Regions from separate parts of the Streptomyces sp. NPDC017890 genome, predicted to be linked through region 2. Evidence: riboswitches for the same ligand, from Rfam matches in the RefSeq annotation. Region 2 holds a riboswitch; the other holds the start of a gene.
What was found. A riboswitch is a leader RNA that binds a small molecule or an ion and turns the genes downstream of it on or off. The one in region 2 is predicted to bind glycine.
Positions count from the first base shown of each region.

Region 1 (3,399 bases), on a different contig from region 2:
CGCCCTCCCAGTGGGTGAGTTCGACGCCGACGAACATGACGGGGTCGGCGGTCTCGATGGCGGCCAGACAGCGGCGGGCGGTGCGCACGACGCCGACGGCGGCGAACTCGGCGGAGGCCGCGGCCAGGAAGTCCACCGGGTCGTCCTGCCAGTCCGGCTCGAAGAGGCGGACCCGGCCGCCGGACGCGGGCCCGTCCAGCGGGGTGCGGCCGGCCCGGCACAGCTCGGCCACGGCCGGCGGCGGCAGCGGGATGCCGACCACGCCGTCCGGGTTCACGGCGATGCCGACCTGCGGGGGCAGGCCGCGGGCGAACTCCGCCGCGGGGGCGATGGTGTACGCCATCTGCGCGCCGGCGACCTGGCGGAGCTGCTCCTCGGAGCTGAACACCGGTACGTAGGCCTGGCCGTCGACCTCCAGGGAGGGCAGGTCGAGGGGGCCGTTGTGCGGGCCGCCGCCGTTCGGCAGGGGGATCCACACGAAGCTCCGGCCGAGCACCTCCACGATCCGGCCGCCGGCGCCCGGCACGCCGAGGGAGGCGGACAGCACCTCCTCCAGTTCGTTGCCGGGCCACCCGCCGTGCGGGTGGTGCGCCTGTGCCGGGAAGTCCATCTGTCCGCCTACCGCCTGACTGGTACCGCTGCTGTGACGGGAAAGGCTAACCCGTTCGGCTCCGCGGCCCTACGGTGCGTCACCCCGTGAAGGCGATCCGGCGGAGCCTGTTCGCCGCCGCCCGGTCCAGGAGGATCGCCGAGGTGCAGCCGGCCGGCAGGGTGCCCTCGGTCACCGCGCGCAGCAGGCGGGTGTTGGCCGCGCGGTGCCGCAGGAAGGCGTACCGCGTCACGCCCCGGCCGCGCTCGCGCTGGCCGGCCAGGGCCTCGTCGGCCTCCACGTCGAGCAGCAGCAGGTGCAGGGTGCCCCCGCGGCGGCGGGCCTCGCGGGCCAGCCAGCCGCGCACCCAGGCCTGGGTGCCGCAGTCGTGCACGACGACGCCCTTGCCGGAGCGCAGCGCTCTGCGCAGTCCGGCGTAGTGGGAGAGGCGGACGAGGGGGCGGTAGAGCCCGTACGGCACATAGCGCGGCATGCGGTGGTCCCAGCGGTCCCGGGTGTCCTGGGAGTCGATGCGCGGTCCGCGCACGGTGCGCTTCATCAGCGTGGACTTGCCGCTGCCGGGCAGGCCGGTGATCACCACCAGGTCCCGGGGTCCGAAGAGCAGGGCGTGCGGGCTGCGGCCGCCCCGGTCCCGCAGGTCGCGGACGACGGCTGCGGGCAGTTCGGCGCACGCCCGGGCTGCCGGGGCGACGGGCTGCTCGGGCAGCGCGAGACCCGAGGTCGTGGCGTACGCCGTGGTCCTGTTCACCGTGATCGTCCTCCCCTGGGGCGGTTCACGAGTTCTCATCCCCGTCGAGTGTAAAGAGAAGGTAATGCGCAGGTCTCGCGTTTTCGTGCGCTTACTGCCACAAGCCGGTTACAGACAGCGGCCTGCCCACGAACGGGCGGGGCGTGCAATGATGGCGGCGCCAACTGCATACCGGCCGTTTGAATCCGCGCGGGAGAGTCCCCGGTCGTCGCCGGGGCGCCGAAGGAGCAAGTCCCTCCCTTGAATCTCTCAGGCCCCGTTACCGCGCGGGCGAGGCACATCTGAAAAGCGGGCCGCCGTTCGACGGCTGCCCCACCCAAGGTGCAAGTCCTGGCCGCCGCGCTCCGGTGGTCGTGGCGAACCTCTCAGGTTCCGATGACAGATGGGGAGGACCGACCTCGCCACGTCCTGTCCTGGGAGACGAACGACCGATGAGCAGTACCGAACTCCGCCGTACCGCGCTCGATGCCACGCATCGCGCGCTGGGCGCGACGATGACCGACTTCGCCGGCTGGGACATGCCCCTGCGCTACGGCTCCGAGCGGGACGAGCACGTCGCGGTGCGCACCCGGGCCGGGCTCTTCGACCTCTCGCACATGGGTGAGATCACGGTCACCGGTCCGCACGCCGCCGAACTGCTGAACTTCGCGCTGGTCGGCAACATCGGCAGTGTGAAGCCGGGCCGCGCCCGCTACACCATGATCTGCCGCGAGGACGGCGGCATCCTGGACGACCTGATCGTCTACCGGCTCACCGAAGCCGAAGCCGGGTCTTCCCACTACATGGTCGTCGCCAACGCCTCCAACGCCCAGGTGGTGCTGGACGCGCTGACCGAGCGGGCCGCCGGTTTCGACGCCGAGGTCCGCGACGACCGCGACGCCTACGCGCTGCTCGCCGTGCAGGGCCCCGAGTCCGCGGGGATCCTCGCGTCGCTGACCGACGCCGACCTGGACGGCCTGAAGTACTACGCCGGCCTGCCCGGCACGGTCGCGGGCGTCCCGGCGCTGATCGCGCGCACCGGCTACACCGGCGAGGACGGCTTCGAGCTCTTCGTGAAGCCGGAGCACGCCGTGGAGCTGTGGCAGGCGCTGACCCGGGCGGGCGAGGGCGCCGGGCTGGTCCCGTGCGGTCTGTCCTGCCGGGACACGCTCCGCCTGGAGGCGGGCATGCCGCTGTACGGGCACGAGCTGACGACCGCGCTGACGCCCTTCGACGCCGGGCTCGGCCGGGTGGTGAAGTTCGAGAAGGAGGGCGACTTCGTCGGGCGCGCCGCGCTGACCGAGGCCGCTTCGCGGGCCGAGCAGAAGCCGCCCCGCGTCCTGGTCGGCCTGGTCGCCGAGGGCCGCCGGGTGCCGCGCGCCGGGTACCAGGTCGTCGCCGGCGGCGAGGTCGTCGGCGAGGTCACCTCCGGGGCGCCGTCCCCGACGCTGGGCAAGCCGATCGCCATGGCTTACGTCGACCCGGCGCACGCGGCGCCGGGCACCGCGGGTGTCGGCGTGGACATCCGGGGCAGTCACGAGCCGTACGAGGTCGTGGCGCTGCCGTTCTACAAGCGCCGGAAGTAGACACTGGGCGGACCGCGGGGCCCTCGTCGCCCCGCGCGCGTCCTCGCTGCTCACCAGCGGTTCCAGCAGCGGCTGCAACAGCGGTTCCAGCAGCCCCTCCCTCAGCAGCCCCCCTTCATCAGCACACCCTCGCGTACAGGAGAATCCAGGCCATGAGCAACCCCCAGCAGCTGCGCTACAGCAAGGAGCACGAGTGGCTGTCGGGCGCCGAGGACGGCGCCTCGACGGTCGGCATCACGGAGCACGCGGCCAACGCGCTCGGTGACGTCGTCTTCGTCCAGCTCCCCGAGGTCGGTGCCACCGTGTCCGCGGGCGAGACCTGCGGCGAACTGGAGTCGACCAAGTCGGTCTCCGACCTGTACTCCCCCGTATCCGGCGAGATCACCGAGGTCAACGAGGACGTCGTCAACGACCCGTCGCTGGTGAACTCCGCGCCCTTCGAGGGCGGCTGGCTGTTCAAGGTGCGCGTCGCGGAG
Region 1 covers NZ_JBIRHU010000010.1:230,801-234,199, forward strand. The annotation lists gene ACH4F2_RS15805 (enhanced serine sensitivity protein SseB) at 1-610, opposite strand, end outside; gene ACH4F2_RS15810 (AAA family ATPase) at 690-1,358, opposite strand; glycine riboswitch at 1,539-1,633, shown strand; gene gcvT (glycine cleavage system aminomethyltransferase GcvT) at 1,790-2,923, shown strand; gene gcvH (glycine cleavage system protein GcvH) at 3,076-3,399, shown strand, end outside.
Region 1: linked by a shared signal. The riboswitch ahead of gcvT (glycine cleavage system aminomethyltransferase GcvT) and the one ahead of gcvP (aminomethyl-transferring glycine dehydrogenase) in region 2 are both predicted to bind glycine.

Region 2 (3,399 bases):
TGGACCTGGAGGCCGGCGGGACGGCCTGGGACGCGGAGTCCGCGCGGCTGGCCGGGTCGAAGCTGCGCACGGACATCCGTGCCGTCACCGGCCTCACCGGGTCCGTGGGGCTGGCCGCCTCCAAGATGCTCGCCAAGATCGCCTCGGAGGAGGCCAAACCCGACGGGCTGGTCCTGATCCCGCCGGGGACCGAGCGGGCGATGCTGGAGCCGATGACGGTACGGACGCTGCCCGGTGTGGGACCGGCCACGGGAGACCACCTGCGGCGGGCCGGGATCACCACGGTCGGCGAGATCGCCGAGGCGGGGGAGGACGAGCTCGTACGGCTGCTGGGCAAGGCGCACGGGCACGCCCTGTACGCCATGGCCCTGGCCCGTGACGAGCGGCCCGTGGTGGCCGAGCGGGAGACCAAGTCGGTGTCCGTCGAGGACACCTACGACGTGGACATCCACGACCGGCTGCGGGTCGGTGTGGAAGTCGGGCGGCTGGCCGACCGGTGCGTACGGCGGCTGCGTGGTTCCGGGCTGTCCGGGCGGACCATCGTGCTCAAGGTACGCAGGTACGACTTCTCCACGCTGACGCGCTCCGAGACGCTCCGCGGGCCCACGGACGACCCGGGAGTGGTGCGGGAGGCCGCGGCCCGGCTGCTGGACTCGGTGGACACCACGGGCGGCGTGCGGCTGCTCGGGGTCGGCGTCAGCGGACTCGCCGACTACACGCAGGAGGACCTGTTCGCGCAGGCGGCGGGGGACCGGGCCGACGAGCTCGTCGAGGAACCCGACACCGAGCCCGCCGAGGAGCACCGGCCGGCCCCCACCGAGCGCCGGTGGCCGTCGGGGCACGACGTGCGGCACACGGAGTACGGGCACGGGTGGGTGCAGGGCAGCGGACTGGGGCGGGTCACCGTGCGGTTCGAGACGCCGTACTCCCGGACCGGCCGGGTACGGACCTTCCCGGTGGACGACCCGGAACTGACACCGGCGGATCCGCTGCCGCTGGTCCCGACCGCGCCGCGAAGACCCGGGGCGCCCGGGACGGCGAGCGTGGAGGCCGACCCGGCGGGGCCCGCGCATCGCGCTCTCGGCCAGGCCTGAGGTGACGGCGCCTGATCAGTGTCGATGAGCGGGCTCCGAAGGGTCCGGCCGGAGTGACGGATGAGAGCGACGGGAGCGGCCCTGTCGACGGCCGTCGGCAGGGCCGCTGGGCCGGGGTACTGCTCCGTGGCCTTCGGGCGGTGGAGAGGGCGAGCGGGGCCGCGCCGGCGCCGTGGTCTGCCGGACAGGCCCGTGCGGGCAGGTGCCGTTGGACCGGACGGTCAGCTCTCCTCCTTGCCCTGGCCCGCCAGCTTGCCGAAGTCGTGGTCGGGGAGCGGGTCAGGGGCGGCGACGTCGAGACCGTAGTGGTGGTAGAGCTGGAGCTCCTGTTCCGGAGAGAGATGGCGGCCGACGCCGAAGTCGGGGGCCTCCTTGATCAGAGCCCGGTCGAAGGGCACGTGCAGGGTGCCCTCGACCAGCTCGCTCGGCTCCAGGGGCACGAAGGCGTCCCTGCTGAAGAGGCCGGTGCGTATGGCGGCCCACTCGGGGACCCCGGTGGCGTCGTCGAGATAGACCTCGTCGACAGTCCCGATCCGGGTGCCGTTGCGGTCGAACGCCTTGCGGCCGATCAGATTGCGCGGGTCGATGTCGGTACGCACGGGGCCCTCCATTGGGTCGCACTGGGCTCGCACACCAGCCGCCGAATCATCCGTAAGTACTACAAAAGAGCACATGTGGCCGGTCGGCCACTCGAAGTTCGGGCGTCGACCTCGCTGGTACGCTGGCAAACGGCTGCTGACCCCGTGCGGGAGAGTCCTCCGGACACCATCGGAGGCGCCGAAGGAGCAAATCCTCCCCGGAATCTCTCAGGCTCACGTACCGCTCGGACGAGGTCACTCTGGAAAGCAGGGCGGGTGTCAACGGCTTCCGCTCTCACCGACGGTGAAAGCCGGGAGAGCCCTCGGGCCCACCCGGTGAAGCTCTCAGGTCGAGATGACAGAGGGGGAGGCCGTCCGGGTACCCGCGCCGTGGTGCCCCTCGAAGGTCGTCAGACCAGGAGGCCTCCGCAATGACCGTCCACCGCACTCCGCTCTCCGAGCTCGAACAGGCAGCGCCGTTCGAGCAGCGCCACATCGGCCCCGACCAAGAGGCCCGGGCCAAGATGCTCGCGCACGTCGGTTACGGTTCGCTCGACGAGCTGACGGCCGCCGCGGTGCCGGATGTGATCAAGAACGCCGACGCGCTGGACCTGCCCGGCGCGCGCTCCGAGGCCGAGGTGCTGGCCGAGCTGCGCTCGCTGGCCGACCGCAACCAGGTCCTCGACTCCATGATCGGCCTCGGCTACTACGGCACCTTCACCCCGCCGGTCATCCTGCGCAACGTCATGGAGAACCCGGCCTGGTACACCGCGTACACGCCGTACCAGCCGGAGATCTCCCAGGGCCGGCTCGAGGCGCTGCTGAACTTCCAGACCATGGTGGCCGAGCTCACCGGCCTGCCCACCTCCGGTGCCTCGCTGCTCGACGAGGGCACCGCGGCCGCCGAGGCGATGGCGCTCTCCCGGCGCGTGGGCAAGAACAAGAAGGGTCTCTTCCTGGTCGACGCGGACGCGCTGCCGCAGACCATCGCCGTGATACAGACCCGTGCGGAACCGACCGGCGTCGAGGTCGTCGTCGCCGATCTGAGCGAGGGCATCCCCGCCGAGGTCGCCGAGCGGGAGATCAACGGCGTCCTGATCCAGTACCCGGGCGCCTCCGGGGCCGTGCGCGACATCAAGCCGGTCGTCGACCGGGCGCACGAGCTCGGCGCGCTCGTCACCGTCGCCGCCGACCTGCTCGCCCTCGCGCTGCTCACCTCGCCCGGCGAGCTGGGCGCGGACATCGCCATCGGTACGACGCAGCGCCTCGGTGTGCCGATGGGCTTCGGCGGGCCGCACGCCGGTTACATGGCCGTGCACGAGAAGTTCGCGCGCAGCCTGCCCGGCCGCCTGGTCGGCGTCTCCGTGGACGCCGACGGCAACAAGGCCTATCGCCTCGCCCTGCAGACCCGCGAGCAGCACATCCGCCGCGAGAAGGCGACCAGCAACATCTGCACCGCGCAGGTGCTGCTCGCCGTCATGGCCGGCATGTACGCCGTCTACCACGGCCCGGAGGGGCTGCGGGCCATCGCGCGGCGCACCCACCGGTACGCCACGGTCATCGCCGCGGGTCTCGCGGCCGGCGGCGTCGAGATCGTGCACGGCGCCTACTTCGACACGGTCACCGCCCGCGTACCCGGCCGGGCTTTTGAAGTCGTCCACGCCGCCCGTGAGAACGGCATCAACCTGCGGCTCGTCGACGCCGACCACGTGTCGTTCGCCTGCGAC
Region 2 covers NZ_JBIRHU010000017.1:9,435-12,833, forward strand. The annotation lists gene ACH4F2_RS22385 (DNA polymerase IV) at 1-1,094, shown strand, start outside; gene ACH4F2_RS22390 (PRC-barrel domain-containing protein) at 1,316-1,693, opposite strand; glycine riboswitch at 1,831-1,926, shown strand; gene gcvP (aminomethyl-transferring glycine dehydrogenase) at 2,104-3,399, shown strand, end outside.